Regions from separate parts of the Dysosmobacter sp. genome, predicted to be linked through region 3. Evidence: a T-box and tRNA genes for the amino acid it is inferred to sense, from the RefSeq annotation. Region 3 holds a T-box; the other regions hold tRNA genes.
What was found. The T-box of region 3 lies ahead of leuS (leucine--tRNA ligase). A T-box ahead of a tRNA ligase gene usually reads a tRNA of that ligase, here a tRNA-Leu.

Region 1: it encodes a tRNA-Leu, which carries the amino acid that the T-box ahead of leuS (leucine--tRNA ligase) is inferred to sense. The anticodon was not compared.
Region 2: it encodes a tRNA-Leu, which carries the amino acid that the T-box ahead of leuS (leucine--tRNA ligase) is inferred to sense. The anticodon was not compared.

What each region holds. Positions count from the first base shown of each region.
Region 1 is NZ_DAWBAJ010000009.1:13,327-20,223, forward strand. It holds gene typA (translational GTPase TypA) at 153-1,976, shown strand; gene ACT67G_RS03980 (stalk domain-containing protein) at 2,124-3,086, shown strand; gene ACT67G_RS03985 (hypothetical protein) at 3,200-3,676, shown strand; tRNA gene ACT67G_RS03990 (tRNA-Leu) at 3,716-3,799, shown strand; gene ACT67G_RS03995 (polysaccharide deacetylase family protein) at 4,012-4,797, shown strand; gene mgtE (magnesium transporter) at 5,108-6,451, shown strand; gene ACT67G_RS04005 (cytochrome c biogenesis CcdA family protein) at 6,529-6,897, shown strand, end outside.
Region 2 is NZ_DAWBAJ010000017.1:17,956-24,852, forward strand. It holds gene ACT67G_RS06150 (citrate/2-methylcitrate synthase) at 1-902, shown strand, start outside; tRNA gene ACT67G_RS06155 (tRNA-Leu) at 1,039-1,124, shown strand; tRNA gene ACT67G_RS06160 (tRNA-Leu) at 1,157-1,244, shown strand; tRNA gene ACT67G_RS06165 (tRNA-Leu) at 1,313-1,400, shown strand; tRNA gene ACT67G_RS06170 (tRNA-Leu) at 1,469-1,556, shown strand; gene bilQ (bilirubin utilization transcriptional regulator BilQ) at 1,667-2,104, shown strand; gene bilR (bilirubin reductase) at 2,077-3,189, shown strand; gene bilS (flavodoxin family protein BilS) at 3,186-3,668, shown strand; gene ftsH (ATP-dependent zinc metalloprotease FtsH) at 3,746-5,560, opposite strand; gene ACT67G_RS06195 (hypothetical protein) at 5,557-6,012, opposite strand; gene ACT67G_RS06200 (TetR/AcrR family transcriptional regulator C-terminal domain-containing protein) at 6,160-6,675, opposite strand; gene ACT67G_RS06205 (ABC transporter ATP-binding protein) at 6,878-6,897, shown strand, end outside.
Region 3 is NZ_DAWBAJ010000008.1:69,235-76,131, reverse strand. It holds gene ACT67G_RS03895 (YqeG family HAD IIIA-type phosphatase) at 70-582, opposite strand; gene ACT67G_RS03890 (hypothetical protein) at 655-1,422, shown strand; gene rpsU (30S ribosomal protein S21) at 1,475-1,657, opposite strand; gene leuS (leucine--tRNA ligase) at 1,843-4,269, opposite strand; T-box leader at 4,376-4,609, opposite strand; gene rsfS (ribosome silencing factor) at 4,822-5,184, opposite strand; gene ACT67G_RS03870 (LCP family protein) at 5,232-6,785, opposite strand; gene nadD (nicotinate (nicotinamide) nucleotide adenylyltransferase) at 6,793-6,897, opposite strand, start outside.

The sequences.
Region 1 (6,897 bases), on a different contig from region 3:
GGCTGTTTCATTCCTATGAAAAAAATCAGAAAAATATCAGGTTTTTTCAAAAAACTCCCGGAAAACAGCTTGCAAAACAGCGGCAGGCGGAATATAATGTAGAATCGTGTGCAAAACTTGATTACTTTGACCCAAGGAAAGGGGTTTTTACTTTGCAGAATGAACATTTGAGAAACGTTGCCATCATCGCCCACGTCGACCACGGCAAGACCACCCTGGTGGACGAAATGCTCAAACAGGGCGGTGTGTACCGGGAAAACCAGGAAGTCGTGGATCGGGTCATGGACTCCGGCGACCTGGAGCGTGAGCGCGGCATCACCATCCTGGCCAAAAACACCGCCATCCAGTACAAGGACGTGAAGATCAACATCGTGGACACCCCGGGCCACGCCGATTTCGGCGGCGAGGTGGAGCGCATCCTGAAGATGGTCAACGGCGTTATCCTGCTGGTGGACGCCGCCGAGGGCCCCATGCCCCAGACCCGCTTCGTCCTCTCCAAGGCTCTGGAGCTGGGCCACCGGGTCATCGTGGTGGTCAACAAGATCGACCGGCCCGACCAGCGCATCCACGAAGTGGTGGACGAGGTGCTGGAGCTGCTGATGGACCTGGACGCCACTCCCGAGCAGCTGGACTCCCCCATGCTCTTCTGCTCCGGCCGCAACGGCACTGCCTCCTACTCCCCCGATGTGGTGAGCACGGACTTGAAGCCCCTTTTCGAGACCATCCTGGAGTATATCCCCGCCCCCGAGGCGGACACCGACCAGCCCTTCCAGATGCTGGTGAGCTCCATCGACTACAACGAGTTTGTGGGCCGGATCGCCATCGGCCGCATCGAGCGGGGCGTTCTCAAGCAGAACCAGGAGATCGCCGTTTGCAACTACCACGACCCCGAGGCCGTACTGCGTAAGGCCAAGGCCACTGCCATCTATGAGTTTGACGGACTGGCCCGCAAGCCCATCCAGGAAGCTACCGCCGGCAATATCATCGCCATGAGCGGTATCCCCGACATCACCATCGGCGACACCATCTGTGCCCCCGACTGTGTGGAGGCTCTGCCCTTTGTGAAGATCTCCGCCCCCACCCTGGAGATGACCTTCTCCGTCAACGACTCTCCCTTTGCCGGCAAGGAAGGCAAGTTCGTCACCTCCCGCCAGCTGCGGGAACGGCTGTACCGGGAGACCCTGCGGGACGTGTCCCTGCGGGTCACCGACACTGACAAGGAAACCGCCTTTAACGTGGCCGGCCGGGGTGAGATGAGCCTCTCCATCCTCATCGAAACCATGCGCCGGGAGGGCTATGAGTTCCAGGTCTCCCCTGCCCGTGTGCTCTATAAGGAGATCGACGGCAAGAAGTGCGAGCCCATCGAGCGTCTGGTGGTGGACGTACCCGGTGACTGCGTGGGCAGCGTCATTGAAAAACTGGGTCAGCGCAAAGCGGACATGCTGGAGATGACCCCTGTGGGCGACCGCATGAAAATTGAATTCCTGATCCCCGCCCGGGGCCTGTTCGGCTACCGCAACGAGTTCCTCACCGACACCCGGGGTGAGGGCATCATGGCCTCCGTATTTGACTCCTACGCTCCCTACAAGGGCGATATCCAGCGCCGTGGCAACGGCTCCATGATCTCCTTCGAGACCGGCGAGTCCATCACCTACGGCCTGTACAACGCCCAGGAGCGGGGCACCCTCTTCATCGGCGCCGGCGTCCCCGTCTACGGCGGCATGATCATCGGCGTGAGCCCCCGCAGCGAGGACATGACGGTGAACGTGTGCAAGAAGAAGCAGCTGACCAACACCCGTGCCTCCGGCTCCGACGATGCCCTGCGGCTCACTCCCCCCAAGCAGATGAGCCTGGAGCAGTGCCTGGAATTCCTGGCGGACGACGAGCTGCTGGAGGTCACTCCCAAGAGCCTGCGGATGCGCAAGGCCATTCTGGACCACGAAAAGCGTATGAAAGCCCTTCACAGCAAAAAATAATCATTTCCTTCCGTCCGGCCATATTGGCCGGACGGTTCTTTTTTACCATCTTCTTTGTCTGCGGGGAACTTTTTCCACCATCTGTGCGTCTATCTCAGCAAAGGCCGCGGAATCCTGTTGGTTCCGCGGCAGAAAGGAAGGACTGCAATGAAAAAGAAGATGTTCAGGCTACTCTCTTTGGTGCTGTGTGCCACCCTGTTGTGTATCCCCGCTATGGCGGCGGAAGCAACTGCCCCGCATCTGACTCCCACCGCCGGCCCTATCCGGGTCTGGGGCACCCTTACCCAACTCTCTGACGGCGGTCTGCTGGTCCGCAATTCCAACCAGGACGATTCTCTCAACGAAGTCATTCTTCACGGCGAGAGCATCCTCTGTCTGGATGCCGTTACCGGTGAACCCATGTCCACGGACGACTTGAAAGACGGTGAGACCATTTACGCATGGGTAGGACCGGTGATGACCATGAGTCTTCCTCCTCAAGCCACTGCCATTTTGATCGTAGCCAATATTCCCGCAGATTTCAGCGCACCGCAATACCACGAGATCCGCGCCGTTACGCCCCAGGCCATGATCGCCATCTATCCTCCTCCGGCTCTGACCTGGACAGAGGTGACCACCACAGATGATAAAATTCTGAAAATCACCGATGCGGCCCAGCTGGAGCGCTACGGTTCCGACGATCCCGTCCGGCTGGAAGATCTGGTTCCCGGCACCCGGATCCTGACTTGGACCGGCACGGACGGTGACATCTCCAAAGTTCTTGTATTTCCTTACACGTACAGCAGCTACATCACCTGCGGGGAAGACGGTCTTCTGACGGTAGGCACGCAGGTACTCTCTGAGAAAGCCAGGCTGGTGGGTGATGAAACCATGCTGCCGCTGCGGGCTGTGGCCGAATCCGTGGGAATGACGGTATACTGGGATGCAAAGACCGGGGCCAATGTGGCCCGCTCCGATGGCAGCATCGTATGTTCCGTAGACCCCGGTACAGGGTCCGTTTGCTGCGGTGACGGCAGTACCATTTCCGCTGCCAGTACGCTGGAAGACGGCACCACCTATTTGTCGGCCGGTACCCTGATCCAGCTTCTGAACCTGTATGTGGCAGGCTGATGGCCTTCGAGGGCCGCGTCTTGGATAAGACGCGGCCCCTTTCCGTTCTGCCCCCATAAAAGAATTTCATTTTTCCGTTGTCCGCATGCGCCTGATGTGCTATACTGTTGTGCATGGATTTCTGGATGATCGCCCGGCAAGAGTTGCCGCATGACCTGCTGGATATCTTTTCAGCACTGGGGGATTTGCAGTACCAATATGACTGGGTCATTACTGACCATGATCTTTGGTATGCAGAAAGCTGCCCGGAGGAAGTGCGCAGGCGCTGGCAGTGGACAGGATTACTGATGGACGGTATAGAGCTGACCGCCCATCTGTCTGCGGGCCACGTACACTTTATCCTGGGTGGCGTCCTCTCCGCAGTGCCAAAAGGCACGCAGCCCTGTGAGGTTTGGAATTATGAGCCCTACTGGGAGATTGAAAAGTTCGGTGCGCCGGAGTATTGCTTCCAGACGCCATTAACACAGCTGGAGCTGATTTGCTATGATGGGTACGCTTGGGTTTTGATCTGCAAGCCCGCCTTTTCAAAGTGGGTAAAAAAGGCCCTCCCCATGGCAAAAACACCTGATGAATTTTACCCGCAGCATTAAAGCAAAAAAACAGCGGCACGGGTTCCCCGCCGCTCATATGCGCCTGTGATGGAATTGGTAGACATGCGAGATTTAGGTTCTCGTGCTTTTAGCGTGTGGGTTCGAGTCCCTTCAGGCGCACCATGTCGGAGCAAGCGTCATATCGCTTGCTCCCGTTTTCTGTCAAAGCCCCGCGATTCTTGATACATTTTGTATAACATCACGCATAATATCCTAATCGTATACCATCCCCCTCTCTTTTGCCCCAACGCATGCCTGTCATTTTCTCGGCGGATTTGGGATTTCCTCCGTCAAAACTTCATACGATGCACTATCAAGACAAGGAGGGATCCCTTATGAACATCATCCTGCGAAAGCGGCCCGCCGCCGCTATGGCCGCAGGCATCCTGGCAGTGTGCATGGCCGCCTATGTGATCCTGTGGCCCGCCACCGCCGGGGCCTATGCCACTGACCGCCAGCTGCCCATCTACAGCGTGGAGCGGGATCAGAAGGTCTGCTCCGTCAGCTTTGACGCCGCCTGGGGCAATGAGGACACCCAGCAGCTTATCGACATTCTGGGCAAGTACAACATCAAGGCCACCTTCTTTGTGGTGGGAGACTGGGTCACCAAATACCCGGAGTCTGTCAAGGCTCTCCATGACGCCGGGCACGAGGTCATGAGTCACTCCGACACTCACGCCCACTACAACTCCCTCTCCACAGAGGAGATCACTGCCGACCTCCAGGCCTCCAGCGACAAGATCAAAGCTGTGACCGGCGTGGCCCCCACCCTGATCCGGTGCCCTTACGGGGAGTATGACGACCATGTGATCCGGGCCATCCGGGACTTCGGCATGGAGCCCATCCAGTGGGACGTGGACTCTCTGGACTGGAAGGAGATCTCCGCCTCCGAAATCACCCAGCGGGTCACCTCCAAAGTACAGCCCGGGTCCATCATCCTCTTCCACAACGCCGCCCTCCACACCCCGGAGGCCCTGCCGGGCATCCTGGAATACCTCATCGGCCAGGGCTACACGGTGGTCCCCATCTCGGAGCTCATCTGGCAGGGAACCTACAACACCGACTACACCATCGACCACACCGGGCGGCAATTTCCAGCGGAATCCAATTCACAAAATTGAGGGTTGCCAAGGATAAAAAAATATGATATTCTCGGGGCGGTTGGGGAAACCCGCCGTATCTTTTACAGAAAAGGAGGAAAACCAAGTGGACGTATGCGGACGAAGTACGAAAACGGGCAGTGATATTCCGTTATGGATCTCTCAGGCGCTGCTTCCCTGGTTTTCCTCATAAACCGGGACGCCGTCAGACGTTCCATGCATGAATATCGCCGCACGGGGCTGCCGGGAAACCGGCAGCTCTGGGCGGTTTTGTCTGTTTTGTGACTTCCTCGCTGGATTCTCAACCGTTTGAACAGAGGAGGAATGCAACATGAAGCAGAATTTTGAACTGCTGGAGCAGCTGCTCCAGCGCCGGGATTTCCACGCTCTGCGGGCAGCACTGACAGAGGAAAACCCCGTGGACATCGCACTGTTTCTGGAGACGCTGACCCAGGAGCAGGCAGTACTGGCCTTCCGTACCCTGTCCAAGGAGCTGGCAGCGGAGGTGTTCTCCAATCTCTCCCCCGAGCAGCAGCAAGGCGTGCTGGAGTCCATCACCGACCAGGAGCTCTCCGCCATTGTGGAAGAGCTGTATGTAGACGACGCAGTGGACATGCTGGAGGAGCTCCCGGCCAACGTGGTCAAGCGGGTGCTCCAGATCGCCCGTCCGGAGACCCGCAAACTCATCAACCAATTTTTGAACTACCCGGAAAACTCCGTGGGCAGCATCATGACTGCTGAGTTTACCGACCTCAAGCAGACTATGTCGGTAGCGGAGGCCATCCGTCATATCCGGGAGACCGGCGCCGACGCCGAGAGCATCTACACCTGCTATGTGACGGACGCCTCCCGGAAGCTGGAGGGCGTCATCACCATCCGGGAGCTGCTGCTGGCCAAGGATTCCGACAAGGTCTCCGACCTGATGGAGACGGATCTCATCACCGCTGAGACCGGAGAGGATCGGGAAGAGGCGGTGGCCCGGCTGATGAAGTACGACTTTCTCTCGTTGCCCGTGGTGGACAAGGAGGGCCGCCTGGTGGGCATCGTCACCGTGGATGACAGCATGGACGTGCTGGAAGAGGAAGCCACCGAGGACTTTGAAAAGATGGCCGCCATGGCCCCCTCGGAAAAACCCTATCTGAAAACCGGCGTTTTCACCCTGGCCCGGCACCGGATCGTGTGGCTGCTGGTACTGATGATCTCCGGCATGATCACCGGCGGCATCCTGGGCCAGTATGAAGCCGCCTTTGCCGCCATGCCCCTGCTGGTGACCTTCATCCCCATGCTGACGGACACCGGCGGAAACGCCGGCAGCCAATCCAGCACCCTGGTGATCCGGGGCATGGCCGTAGGCGAGATCGAATTGAAGGACCTCTTCCGGGTGTTCTGGAAGGAGCTGCGGGTGAGCCTGGTGGTGGGCGTGGTGCTCAGCGCCGTGAACTTTGTGCGCCTCATCATCACCTACCCCGGCAACGAGGCCGTGGCCTTCACGGTGGCCCTGGCGCTGCTGGTGACGGTATTGCTGGCTAAGACCATCGGCGGCGTGTTGCCCATGGCCGCCAAAATGGTTCACGCGGATCCGGCCATTATGGCCGCTCCCCTTATCACCACCATTGTGGACGCCATCTCTCTAGTGGTGTACTTCAAGATCGCCTGCGTGCTGCTGCCTATCTGAGGGACGTGACCTTGTCACAGACAGCGGCCGCCGGCCCTGATATCCTGCAGAAAAAGGAAAGGAGCCGTAACCCCTCCATGGAATACCTCATCACCTTTCTGGAAGGGCTCATCACCTTCATCTCTCCGTGCCTTTTGCCCATGCTGCCCATCTACCTCTCCTATCTGATGGGGGGCGCCGCCGGGGGCAGCAAGCTCTCCGCTTTCAAAAATGCCCTGGGCTTCGTACTGGGCTTCACCGTTACCTTTGTGGCCCTGGGGGCCTTTGCCGGCAGCGTGGGTTCCCTGCTCCAGCACCATCAAACCGCCGTCAACATCGTCAGCGGCCTCATCGTGGTGCTCTTCGGATTGCATTTCCTGGGTCTTTTCCAGCTGAAACTATTCCGGGGGCTGGGCTCCGGCGCCTCCGTGGCCCGGGGGGATTTCCTCTCCTCCATGCTCTTCGGC
Region 2 (6,897 bases), on a different contig from region 3:
TCCTGACTCTCTTCTGCTATGACGACAAGCCCAACGACATCGGCCTGGAAAACGTGCTGCGCCAGTGCCTGCAGCTGATGGCCAACATGCCGGTGCTGGCCATCTACGCCTATCAGGCCTGGCGTTACAGCCAGGGGGAGAGCCTCTTTATCCACACCCCCAAGCCGGATCTCTCCACCGCGGAGAATTTCCTGCGGATGCTGCGGGAGGATCGCAGCTACACGGAGCTGGAAGCCCGGGTGCTGGACGTGGCCCTGGTGCTCCACGCGGATCACGGCGGCGGCAACAACTCCACTTTCACCAACCATGTGGTGACCTCCTCCGGCACCGACACTTACTCCGCCATCGCGGCAGCCATGTCCTCTTTGAAGGGCCCCCGCCACGGCGGCGCCAACAGCAAGGTCATGGCCATGATGGAGGACATCGAGGCCAACGTCTCCAACTGGAACGACGAGGGCTGTGTGGCGGACTACCTCACCAAGATGCTCAACAAGGAGGCCTTTGACCGCAGCGGCCTCATTTACGGCCTGGGCCACGCGGTGTATACCAAGAGCGACCCCCGCTGCGAGGTCTTCCGGGACTATGTGTACCGCCTGGCGGCGGAAAAGGGCCGGGAGGATGAACTGGCGCTGTACCGCAACGTGGAACGGATCGGCAAGGAGCTGCTGATGGAGCGCCAGCACAAGTCCGTCCTCTCCACCAACATCGACTTTTACAGCGGCTTCGTCTATGAGATGCTGGGATTGCCCATCGAGCTCTACACCCCCCTCTTCGCCGTGGCCCGGATCTCCGGCTGGAGCGCCCACCGGATGGAGGAGCTCTCCTCCGGCGGCAAGCTGATCCGTCCCCGGTACGAGTGTGTGGAGCCCTTCCGCTCCTATACCCCCATGGATCAGCGCTGAGGTTCCTATCTTCCGTCCTCCGCCGGGAGCACTTCCCGGCGGAGGAAATTTTTTCGGGAAAAACAAAAAATTAAGGTTGACATCAGCTGTGGTTCCCGCTATAATAATCAAGCAGTCTTTTCTAGGGAATGTATTTGCGGCTGTGCTGGAACTGGTAGACAGGCCAGCTTGAGGTGCTGGTGTCGAATCGACGTGTGGGTTCAAATCCCGTCAGCCGCACCAGTTCGGTTCCCAAAAAAGACCGTCCGCTGTATGCGCGAGTGGTGGAATTGGCAGACTCGCTAGATTCAGGTTCTAGTGTCCATTACGGACGTGCGGGTTCAAGTCCCGCCTCGCGCACCACATCCCCACCGAAGACGGTGTCTTCGGTGGGACCCTTTTGGGGCGGCGGAAAAAACTGCATACTGTACGCGCGAGTGGTGGAATTGGCAGACTCGCTAGATTCAGGTTCTAGTGTCCATTACGGACGTGCGGGTTCAAGTCCCGCCTCGCGCACCACATCCCCACCGAAGACGGTGTCTTCGGTGGGACCCTTTTGGGGCGGCGGAAAAAACTGCATACTGTACGCGCGAGTGGTGGAATTGGCAGACTCGCTAGATTCAGGTTCTAGTGTCCATTACGGACGTGCGGGTTCAAGTCCCGCCTCGCGCACCATCGTCGGAGCAAAGTTCACTTTGCTCCGATTTTTTTTGAATTTGATACTTGACTTCATCAAGTATAGCCGTTATACTTGACAAAGTCAAGAAAAAGGAGTTGACCGTTCCATGTTCCAGACCCTGGCCTACTACGCCACCGTCTTCCACCGCAGCTTTACCGCCTACACCTCCCGGCATCTCCAGGCCCTGGGGCTGAACTTCGGGTCGCTGTTTCCAGTGATCTACGTGGGCAAGCACCCGGGCTGCACCCAGGCCCAGCTCACCGCGGCCCTGGGGCTGGACTGGGGCTATTCCCAGCGCACCGTCACCCGGCTGGTAGAGGAGGGCTTCCTCACCCGGGAGAAGTCCGGCCGTGCCTACCATCTGGATCTGAGCCCCAAAGGGCAGCAGGCCTTTCAGGTGAGCCACCAGGTGTTCTTCGACTGGGATGAAGCCGCCCTGACCCCTCTGGATCAGAAGGAGCGGGAACAGCTCTTTGCCCTCTTGGCAAAAGTCTCTGGGAAAGAAGCGGATTCCACATGTACGAAACCATTTGCAGCCCCCTGAACTACGGCGGGCTGACCCTAAAGAACCGGATCGTCTTTGCCCCCACCTCCCTGGGCCTTCCCCAGGAGGAGCTGGTGGAGCGGATGAAGAAGATCGCCGCCGGAGGCTGCGCCATGATCATCATCGGCGACGTACCGGTGCTGCCCCATGGCTTCGGCCCCTCCCTGTACACCAAGAAGGGCTTTGCCTTCTACAAATCTCTGTCGGACGCCGTCCATCCCTACGGGTGCAAATTGTGCGCCCAGCTCCACCAGTCCGACTCCAACCTCAAGGGAATGATCCGGTACATCCCCGGCGTGCTCACCAAGCGTATCTCCATGGAGGAACTGCGGCCCCTCTTGAACCAGCAGGTGGGGCCCTATATCACCGGCCTGCCGGAGAAAAAGGTGGCGGAGATCACCGACGCCTTCGGCAAGGCAGCAGAGTTGGCCATGCAGGCGGGCTTTGACATGGTGCAGGTCCACGGGGACCGGATGTGCGGCAGCTTCAGCTCCGCCCTCTTCAACCACCGCACCGACCGCTACGGCGGCAGTCCGGAAAACCGGGCCCGCTTCGCCGTGGAGGCAGTGTCCGCCATCCGCCGCCGCCTGCCCCACGTGCCCATCGACTACAAGCTGGCAGTGCGCCAGGAGGATCCCCACTACGGCAACGCCGGTGTGCTGGAGGATGAGCTGCCCATCTTTGTCCCCTTGCTGGAGCAGGCGGGAGTCACCAGCTTCCACGTAACCCTGGCCAACCACGGGGAGCTCACCGACACCATCCCCCCCAAAAGCCATCCGGAGTTCGGGGCGGAGGGCTGCTTTTTGAAATTCTGCGATCAGGTGCGCCGGCTCACCCGGCTGCCCATCTGCGGTGTGGGCGGGCTCACCGACCCCGATTTTGTGGAGGCACAGCTGGAAAGCGGACGGATCGACTGTGCCGCCATGAGCCGCCAGCTCACCGCCGACCCGGAGTGGCCCAACAAGGTCTGCTCCGGCCATCCGGAAACCATCCACCGCTGTGTCCGCTGCAACAAGGAGTGCCTGGGAGGCATGATGGCCCACCGGGGCGTCCACTGTATCTATGAAAGGAAGGAAACCAAATGAGCTACGCCATCGTTTACAGCAGCCGCACCGGCAACACCGCCATGCTGGCCCGGGCCGTCCGGGAGGCCCTGCCTCAGGAGGATTGCCGCTACTTCGGCGCCCCGGCTCCCCAGGCTCTGGCCGCCGACACGGTCTATGTGGGATTCTGGACGGACAAGGGCACCTGCGACGAGCCCACCGCCCGCTTTCTGCAGAGCCTGACGGATCAGAAGGTGTTCCTCTTCGGCACCGCCGGGTTTGGAGGCGCCCCCGCCTACTTCCAGCAGATCCTGGACCGGGTGAAGGCCAATCTGGCCCCCGGAGTCCAGGTGACCGGCACCTACATGTGCCAGGGCAAGATGCCCCAGGCGGTGCGGGACCGCTATGCGGCCATGGAGGAGAGCCCCCGGCGCACCGCCATGCTGGAAAATTTTGACCAGGCCCTCAGCCACCCGGACCAGGAGGATCTTGCCCGTCTCCAGGCGGCTGTGGGGGAATAACGGTTCCCCTGGCGACACCGCAAAGCCCGGCGAAGCGCACAAGGCGCTCCGCCGGGCTTTTTTCACGGGTGATGGTTTCAGTTTTCTTCCCGGTTCAGGATCTCCATGAACTCGCTGCCGGTAATGGTCTCCTTTTCATAGAGGTAGCGGGAGATCTCGTCCAGCTTTTTCCGGTCGTCGGCCAGGATCTTGGCGGCCTTTTCATGCTGCTTGCGGACGATCTCCACCACCTGGCGGTCGATCTCCGCCTGGGTCTGGGCGGAGCAGGACAGGGAGCTGTCCCCGCCCAGGTACTGGTTGGTGGTGGTCTCCATAGCCACCATGTCGAAGTCGGGGCTCATGCCGTAGCGGGTGACCATGGCCCGGGCCAGCTTGGTGGCCTGCTCGATGTCGTTGGAGGCGCCGGTGGAGGCGGTGCCGAACACCAGTTCCTCTGCCGCCCGGCCGCCAGTGTAGGTGGCGATCTTGTTGAGGAGCTCCTCCTTGGTCATCAGGTAGTGGTTCCCCTCCTCCACCTGCATGGTGTAGCCCAGGGCGCCGGAGGTGCGGGGGATGATGGTGATCTTCTGCACCGGGGCGGAGTGGTTCTGCCGGGCCGCCACCAGGGCGTGGCCCACCTCGTGATAGGCCACCGTCCACTTCTCCTGATCCGTGAGGATGGCATTCTTCTTCTGATAGCCGGCGATGACCACCTCGATGCTCTCCTCCAGATCCGCCTGGGTAGCGTACCTGCGGCCGTCCCGCACGGCCCGTAGGGCCGCCTCGTTGACGATGTTGGCAAGCTCCGCGCCGGAGGCGCCGGAGGCCATCCGGGCAATCTGCTGGAAGTCCACATCCTCCGCCACCTTGATCTTTTTGGCATGGACCTTCAAAATCTCCTCCCGGCCCTGGAGGTCCGGCAGCTCCACGGGGACCCGGCGGTCAAACCGGCCGGGACGGGTCAGGGCCGGGTCCAGGGACTCCGGGCGGTTGGTGGCCGCCAGAATGATGACGCCGGTGTTGCCCTCGAAGCCGTCCATCTCCGTGAGCAGCTGGTTGAGGGTCTGCTCCCGTTCGTCGTTGCCGCCCATCTGACCGTCCCGCTTTTTGCCGATGGCGTCGATCTCATCGATGAACACGATACAAGGGGCCTTCTCCTTGGCCTGGCGGAACAGGTCCCGCACCTTGGAGGCGCCCATGCCCACGAACATCTCCACAAATTCCGAGCCGGACATGGAGAAGAAGGGGACGTTGGCCTCGCCGGCCACGGCCTTGGCCAGCATGGTCTTGCCGGTGCCCGGAGGGCCCACCAGCAGCACGCCCTTGGGCATGGAGGCGCCGATCTCCTGGTACTTGGCGGGGTTGTGGAGGTAGTCCACAATTTCTGCCAGGTTCTCCTTGGCCTCGTCCTCACCGGCCACGTCGGAGAACTTGATGCCCTCGGAGGACTTCACGTAGATCTTGGCGTTGGACTTGCCGAAGGACAGTGCGTTGGGCCCGCCCATCCGGTCCATCATCTTCCGGGACATGAACTGGCCCAGGGCGATGAAGATCACAATGGGGATCACCCAGCTGAGGATGTCTCCCAGCAGGGGCGTCTGCTCCACCTCCACGCCGTTGGTGGAGACACCGGCATCCAGCAGCCGCTGAGTGAGGTCGTCGTCGGGGACCATGGCGGTCTTATAGACTTTTTGGTCCTGGTCGGAGAAGAGGATGCGGTTCTCCTGCTGCTGGATCTCCGCCGCATCTACCTTTCCATCCTCCACCATGGAGATAAAGGTATTGTAGTCCACCGTCTGGATCCGGGCCTGACCCAGCAAGGGCATGGCCAGGAACTGAAAGAGCAGCAGACAGATCATGGCAATGAAATAGTAGTATAATAGGGGTTTTTTCGGTGTTTTGACCTCTTTCATTGGGGTTGTTCCTCCTTGTGTGTTTCCCGGTCTTGTTCCTGCTGCCGGGCCTCCCCGGCTGCCGACAGCACCGCCAGCATGGCCCGGCGCACCGCCTGCCGGGCGAAATCCACGGCGTACTCCGCGCAGAGCATCCGGGCCTCCGTGCGGTCCTCTCCCGGCGTGGTGCCCTCGCTGTGCAGATCCGCCGGCAAGGTTTCCTCCAGCAGGGCCTGCACTGTGCGGTCATAGGTGTGCTGAGCCTGGGCCAGACGGCGCATGGCCGGAGAGCGGCTGGACCGGATGGCCTCCTCCAGTCCGCAACTCGCCTCACGGTAGGCCCGCCAGACCCGGCGCAGCTGGAGGTCGATATCCGCCTTCTCCAGATCCCGGCACGCCCGCAGGCAGTCCTCCAGGGTCTGATAGTCCTGCTCCAGCTGGCAGATCTTCACCAAAAACGGACTTTGCTCCATCGTTGCTTCCTCCACAAAGCCTTTTTGAGATGCTTTGATGATAGCGTTTTTTTCTCAAAAGCGCCATTTGCACTTTGGCCCATGTGTATAGACAGATCCCCCCGGATGTCAAGAATTTTGACACCCGGGGGGATCTGTCCAAAGCGTTCAAATGAGATTTCCGGAGAGCAGCTGGGATAGCTGCCGGGAGAGCTGCTCCACATTCAAGTCCCGGTTTTTGCAGTTTTCAAACAGCACCCCGGCGATGCCGTAGGCGCAGAAATTCAGCGCCACCTCCAGATCCTGATGGTTGACGGCCAGATCCGGCCGCTTGGCGCTCAGCAGCCGGCGCATATTGGAGCGCAGAGCCTCCACGAAGACGCGCTCGATCTGGGCCCGGCGCTGGGAGTCCAGCAGCCGCAGCAGCAGCTCCCCGTGCTCCGCCGCCACGCTGACAAAGGCCTCGATGGCCTTCTCCGGTGTCTCGGCCCGGAGACTGGTCTGGAGGGTGCTCTCCACCATCTGGCGGATGCTCCACTCCATCACCTCCAGAATGTCCTGAAAATGATAGTAAAAAGCCTGCCGGGAGATGCCGCACTGCTCCACCAGATCCTTGACGGTGATCTTGTCGATGGGTTTTTTCCGGGCCATCTGCCCAAAGGCAGTGGCGATCACAACTTTCATATCAACGGGCATCCCATTCCTCCATCCTGCAGCCGCCTGGTTTTGGTTCATTGTACCACGTCTCAAGCCGCCTGTCCACGGGGATGCAGACCCATCCAAAAGCCCTTCATTTTTTGCCGGGGCTTTCAGCATCATTTCAGACTGCACTGTTACAATCCTTTCCAAATGAGTGCTGACACGCACAGCAGCGAGGAGGTCAACCATGATAACGGTGCAACACTT
Region 3 (6,897 bases):
TTTACCTAGGATATTTTATCCTATGTTGTCCATGAATGCAAGTATTTTTCGGTCTTCCACCGCTTTTTTTCACCCAATTTTCGCCAAGCGGCGGCGGCAGGCGGCCTTAAAGGGGGCCTGCAGGGCGTGGAGCACCTTCTGCCAGGCCGTCACTGCCCCGCCGGCAGGCTCCACCATCAGGGCCAAAACCCCGGCTCGATGGGCTGCCAGGACATCGGTGAGTAGCTTGTCTCCCAGCATGGCGGTGTGAACCGGATCCGTTCCTGCCCGGGCCATGGCGGCCTCCAGTCCCCGGGGGCTGGGCTTTCCCGCGTGGCCCTGGTAGCCCACGCCCAGCTGGGCGCAGAATTCCGTCACCCGCCGGCCGGAGCGGTTGTTGGAGACGATCATCAGCCGGATCCCCGCCTCCTGCAAAGACGCGATCCACGTCCGCAGCGCCTCGTCCGGCTGGCGGACGCTCTTGGGAGCCAACGTGAAGTCCAGATCACTGAGCAGCAGCTCCACCCCCTGTCCGGCCAGCCACTGGGGCGTGATATCCTGATAGGATTCAAACAAATGGTTTGGGATCAGAGAAACGGGCATAAGCGGCTCCTTGTCTGCATAGGTTGCTTTTAGTATAACAGGCAAAACATCAATACACAAGGGGGAGATGGCTTGCAGCTTTTCTTGTCTGTCACGGCGGCCCAGACCCAGGAGGCCTCCCGCTATACCCGGGCTCTGGCCCACAGATCCTACCGGATCGGGCCGGAGTCCACGCTGCTGCGCCAGAGCATTCTCTTACAGACCCGGGGCGGGCTGCTGTCTGTCAGCAGCCAGGAATCCCCCCGGGTGGAGGATCCGGAGGCCCTGTGCGCCGCCGTTTTGCGGGAGTGCAGCCGCCGGGGATACAGCGGTGCCGTGCTGGATTTCCAGGTACCCATCCGCAGTGATCTGGAGCGTTTTGCCGGGCAGCTGTCCCGCACCCTCTCCGCCAACCGCAGGGCCCTCTATGTACCGGAATCCTACGCTCCGGCCGCACCGGGTGCCATTGTCCTGATCTCCACCGCCCTCTCCGGCGGCAGCCTCCAGGAGCGGCTGCGGGACGCCCTGCAGCAATACTCCGGCCGGGCGGCGCTTCTGGTGGAGCGGGTGCGCATGGACTTTACGCTGCCGGCCCGCACCGGCGAGGGGACTCCCCTCACCGCTCAGGAACTGGAGGCGCTGATGGAGCGGGAATCCCCGTCGGTCTTCTTCTCCCAGGATCTGTGTGCCCGGTATTTTACATACACCCAGGGCGGACAGGGACACTTTGTCCTCTTTGACGACGGGGAGACCATCGCCCACAAGCTGCGCACCGGGACGGCCCTGGGATTTTCGGCGGCGTTTTTGTGCGTCTCCCAGGTGCAGGATCTGCTCCCCTCCCTGTTTCCCCGCAGATCGTAGCCGCAAAGCATGAAAAAAGGCTGTGCCGGATGGGCACAGCCTTTTTCAATGATCAATAATAGCGCTTCTTGTTCTTGCGAGCAGCCTCAGACTTCTTGCGACGCTTGACGCTGGGGCTCTCATAATGCTCTCTCTTACGGACCTCGGCAATCACGCCAGCCTTGGCGCAGCTGCGCTTGAACCGCTTCAGGGCGCTGTCAATGGACTCGCCGTCCTTCACATGGATCTCAGACATCTATATTTCCCTCCCTCCGAGGTATCCGGCTCAATCCAGGATACTTTAAGGGCCATAAAACAATGGCTTTAACAAATGCATTATACAGACCTTACGGAAGGATGTCAAGAGAATTCGGTGAAAATTTGTGCTTTTGGTTTTCCACAATCAGAAAATCCGCAGAGCTATCCCGGTAAAAAGTGAATTTACTGGGGCTTTACAATCAGGTTCACCAGCCGGTTCTTCACCAGAATGGTCTTGGCCACCTTCATGTTTTCCACAGCCTTGGCAACCTTCTCCACCTTCAGCGCGGCATCCACCACGGCGGCCTCCTCGCTGTCGGTGGGCATGGAGATGGTGCCCTTGAGCTTGCCGTTCACTTGGACAGCCATATCCACCGTGGCAGCCACGGTCTTGCTCTCATCGGCCACGGGCCACTGGGCCTGGCAGCACATCTTGCCGGTCTGGGCCGCAAAGCCCAGGTTCTCCCACAGCTCCTCCGTAATATGGGGGGCAAAGGGATTGAGCAGCAACAGCAGGTACTTCATATCGCCCCGGGTGCAGCCGTTGGCGGAGAGCTCATTGACCATGGTCATCATGGCGGCAATGGCGGTGTTCATCTTCAGGGAATCGATGTCCTCGGTGACCTTCTTGATGGTCTTGTGGATGATGGCCTCGTTAGCAGGGGTCACCTCATAACTCTCAGCAGCGTTCTCCGCCAGGTTCCACACACGGTCCAGGAACCGCTTGGAGCCCTTGACGGCATCGTTGGACCAGGTAGCGGCCTTCTCAAAGTCGCCGATGAACATGATATAAAGCCGCATGGTGTCGGCGCCGTACTGCTCCACGATGTCGTTGGGGTTCACCACATTGCCCCGGGACTTGGACATCTTCTCGCCGCCCTCACCCAGGATCATGCCGTGGCTGGTGCGCTTGGCATAGGGCTCCTTGGTGGGCACCACGCCGATGTCATAGAGGAACTTGTGCCAGAAGCGGGAGTAGAGCAGGTGCAGCGTGGTGTGCTCCATACCACCGTTGTACCAGTCCACGGGAGACCAGTAGTCCAGCGCCTCCTTGGAGGCCAGGGCCTTGTCGTTGTGGGGGTCCATATAGCGCAGGAAGTACCAGGAGGAACCGGCCCACTGGGGCATGGTATCCGTCTCACGCTGGGCAGGGCCGCCGCACTTGGGGCAGGTGGTGTTGACCCAGTCGGTCATCTTGGAGAGGGGGGACTCGCCGGTATCGGTGACCTCGTAGGAGTCCACCTCCGGCAGCAGCAGGGGCAGCTGATCCTCCGGCAGAGGCACCCAGCCGCACTTGGGGCAGTTCACCAGAGGGATGGGCTCGCCCCAGTAGCGCTGGCGGCTGAAGACCCAGTCACGGAGTTTGAAGTTGGTCTTGGGGCGGCCGATGCCGTGCTCCGTCACCCACTTCTTCATGGTGGGGATGGCCTCCTTGACGGTCAGGCCGTCCAGGAAGCCGGAGTTGACCATGATGCCGGTGTCGTCCTTGAGGGTAAAGGCCTCCTTGGTGATGTCGCCGCCCTTGACCACCTCGATGATGGGCAGGCCGAACTTGGTGGCAAACTCCCAGTCGCGCTGGTCGTGGCCGGGCACGCCCATGACGATGCCGGTGCCGTAGCCCATGAGGACGTAGTCGGAGACAAACAGGGGCACCTGCTTGCCGCTGGCGGGGTTGATGGCCTCAATGCCCTCCAGGCGGACGCCGGTCTTTTCCTTGTTCAGCTCACCGCGCTCAAAGTCGGACTTGTGGGCCGCCTCGTCAATATAGGCTGCCACGGCGTCCCAGTTTTTGATCTGATCCTTCCACTGCTGCAGATAGGGATGCTCCGGGGAGATGACCATGTAGGTAACGCCGAAGAGGGTATCGCAGCGGGTGGTGTAAACCGTCAGCTTGTCGCCGTTGGTGGCGGTGAAGTCCACCTCGGTACCTTCGGACCGGCCGATCCAGTTCTTCTGCTGGATCTTCACACGTTCAATATAGTCCAGATCGTCCAGATCGTCGATGAGACGGTCGGCGTACTTGGTGATAGCCAGCATCCACTGGCTCTTCTCCTTGCGGATGACCTCACCGCCGCAGCGCTCGCACACGCCGTCCACGACCTCTTCGTTGGCCAGGACGATCTTGCAGCTGGTGCACCAGTTGACGGGCATGGACGCCTTGTAGGCCAGGCCCTTCTTGAACATCTGCAGGAAGATCCACTGGGTCCACTTGTAGTAGTCTGGATCGGTGGTGTTGACCTCCCGGTCCCAGTCGAAGGAGTAGCCCAGCATATGCAGCTGCTTGCGGAAGTTCTCAATGTTGTCGTGGGTCACCTTAGCCGGATGGATATGGTGCTGGACGGCGTAGTTCTCCGTGGGCAGGCCGAAGGCATCATAGCCGATGGGGAAGAGCACATTGTAACCCTGCATCCGCTTTTTGCGGCAGATGATGTCCATGGCGGTGAAGGGCCGGGCATGGCCCACGTGGAGGCCCTGTCCGGAGGGATAGGGGAACTCGATGAGGCCGTAGAACTTCTCCCGGGTCTTATCACCGGTGACGGCAGCAAAGGGCTTCTCCTCCAGCCACTTCTTCTGCCATTTCTTCTCGATGCTGCTGAAATCGTACTTCATGGTGTCTCTCCTTCATTCTTTTGAATGATCTCTTTGCTCTTTTATATCCAAAAGCGTCATTTCCCACACAGGTATCCAGCGTAAAAATACGCCCCTGACCTGCACGGTCAGGGGCGTCGAAACGCGTTACCACCCTGATTCAGCTGTCCGTCACCGAACAGCCCTCACCGGCCCCAAAGGCCGCGGCAGATAACGGTGCCTGCCGTCCCGCCCTACTGCAAATCCGTTCAGGCGGAAAACTCCGGGAACAGTCATCCACGGAACGCCCCCACCGGCTCACACCAGCCGCCGGCTCTCTGAAGGCGGGAAATTCCGTCTTTCTTCCCTTCAACGTCGTTAACGGCACTATTTTATGAGTGCCGTGCCATTTTGTCAAGAGGAACCTAGGGAAAAGTCCCTGAAACCGCCGGAATCCCCGTCCGCAGGCCGCCCGTTTCCGGCTTCTTCCCATTCCCACGTCCAGGCGGCTCGCGGAAGTCTTAATGCGGCTTGGTCAGCCGCAGGGATACCGGTGAAAAACCGTCCCGGCCACAGGGCCGGGACGGTTTTCATTCAGTCTGCAGTCAGCACGCCGGTCAGGTCCACCGGGGTGCCGTCGCTCCACAGCCGCTCCAGGGAGTAGAACTCCCGGGCCTCCGGGGAGAACACGTGGACGATGACGCAGCCGTAGTCCAGCAGGACCCAGGTACCGTCCCGATAGCCCTCCCGGCGCATGGGATCCTCCCCCGCCTGCTCCTTCATGGCCTTTTCCACAGCGCCGCACAGGGCATTGATCTGGGTATTGGAACTGCCTGTGGCGATCACGAAGTAATCCGCCAGCGTGGTCTGCTCCGTCACCTGAATTGCGGCGATCTCCCGCCCTTTTTTCTCGTCCAGCGCCTTGACGGCGATCATCGCCAGTTCTTTCGGTGTCATGGCCGATTCCTCACTTTCTTTTTGATACAAATGCAAAATACCGTCTTTTATGCCGCAGGAGCCGGTTCGATGACGGAAAAGCCCGGATCAGTGGTGGTGGGCGTCTGCTCACTGGCGCCTGTTCCGCCGGAAGAAGCACCGCCGGTCTCACCGGAAGCCGCGCCGGAGCCGGTTTCGCCGGAGCTCTCGCCGCCCTCCTGGGGCGGGGCGGTGGTCTCACCGCCGGTCTCTCCGCCGGTGGTTTCGCCGCCGGAAGTCTCTCCGCCGGTCTCCGGCGGAGTCGTGGTCTCACCGCCGGTGGTTCCGCCCTCCGCGCCGGTGTTGGGGAGCGTCTCCCCGGTCTCCGTGCCAGTCTCGGTGCCCGTCTCTCCGGTCTGGGTATCGGCGGGCTTTTGGGTCTGGGAGGAGGTGTTGGTCTTTACAGGCGGCTTTGCTGCCTTGGAGTCCTCCACATGGCCGGTGGTAGACCCGATAGATCCATCGGAATTCACATACATGATATCCAGGTCACTGAGAGTAAATACCTCTTTGAAGGGGCTCAGATCATTGTTCACCAGCTCCAGCAGCTCATCTGCAACGGGCACCACATAGGAGAGGTTCTGGCCATAAGACCGGCTCCAGGCGGAAACGCCCTTATAGGGCATGGTGACAAAGTTGACATTTTCCACCTTCAGTCCGCCGAAAATAGCCTGCTGGGCAAACCATAAAATATTCTGGAAAGAGAGATCCGTGGTAACGTTCTCCTGGAATACCTTGGCGAACTGGCTGATCTTGGTGACGTTCTGAATCTGGAGCATCTGCTCGATGACAGCCTTCAAAAACGCCTGCTGGGTCTCGATCCGGCCGATATCGCCGTTGGCATAGCCGTTCTTGCCGTCCCGGAACCGGACCACACCCATGGCCTGTTCGCCGTTGAGCTTCTGGTAACCCTTGCTGATGTGGATGGACAGATCCTGGTAGGGATCCTCATAGTCCATATCCCGGGGCACATCGAAGTACACGCCGCCCATGGCGTCCACGATCTCGCCCACGGCCTCCCATTCCACCACCACCTGGTAATCGGGCTCGAAGCCCACCAGCTGGGCGATCTCCTGGTACAGGGCCTTGATGCCCTTTTCCCCGCCGCCGTACGAATTATAGACGGAGTTGATCTTCTTCACGTCCCAGCCGACATTCACCATGGTGTCCCGGGGAATGGACATGACGGTGGCCTTCTGGTTGGTGACGTCATAGGAGGCCAGCAGCATGGTATCCGTGTTGCCGCCGCCGCCGGTATCCCGGCCCAGGATCAAAACCGTGTAGTAGTCCTCGCTTTTCCGTTCGCCGTCGCTGCGGGGGCGGACGCCGTCGCCGTAATCCAGCTCTTCCTCCTCCTGATCGTCACTCTCTTCCTTTTTATTGTCCAAATTCGGGCGGACAAACAGGCTCTGGCAGGCCACCACCGCCGCCAGCACCACTGCCAGCAGCACAGCAATGGCTATCAGGATCTTCTGCTGCCGGGTCAGGCGGCTCTTTCTCTTTTCCTTTGGGGCTTTCTGATTTTTCTCTTTTTTTTGCAGCCGGCTTCCACCCGCGTGCTGTTCATCTTTATGTCTATCCAATGTCTTTCTATCCTTTCAGCGCGTCACGGGCCTCCACCGTGGCCCGATGGACGGGATTTCCCATTTCCGTCATTTCCTGAATACTCATGTCCAGGCCCAGCAAAAGGCCCTT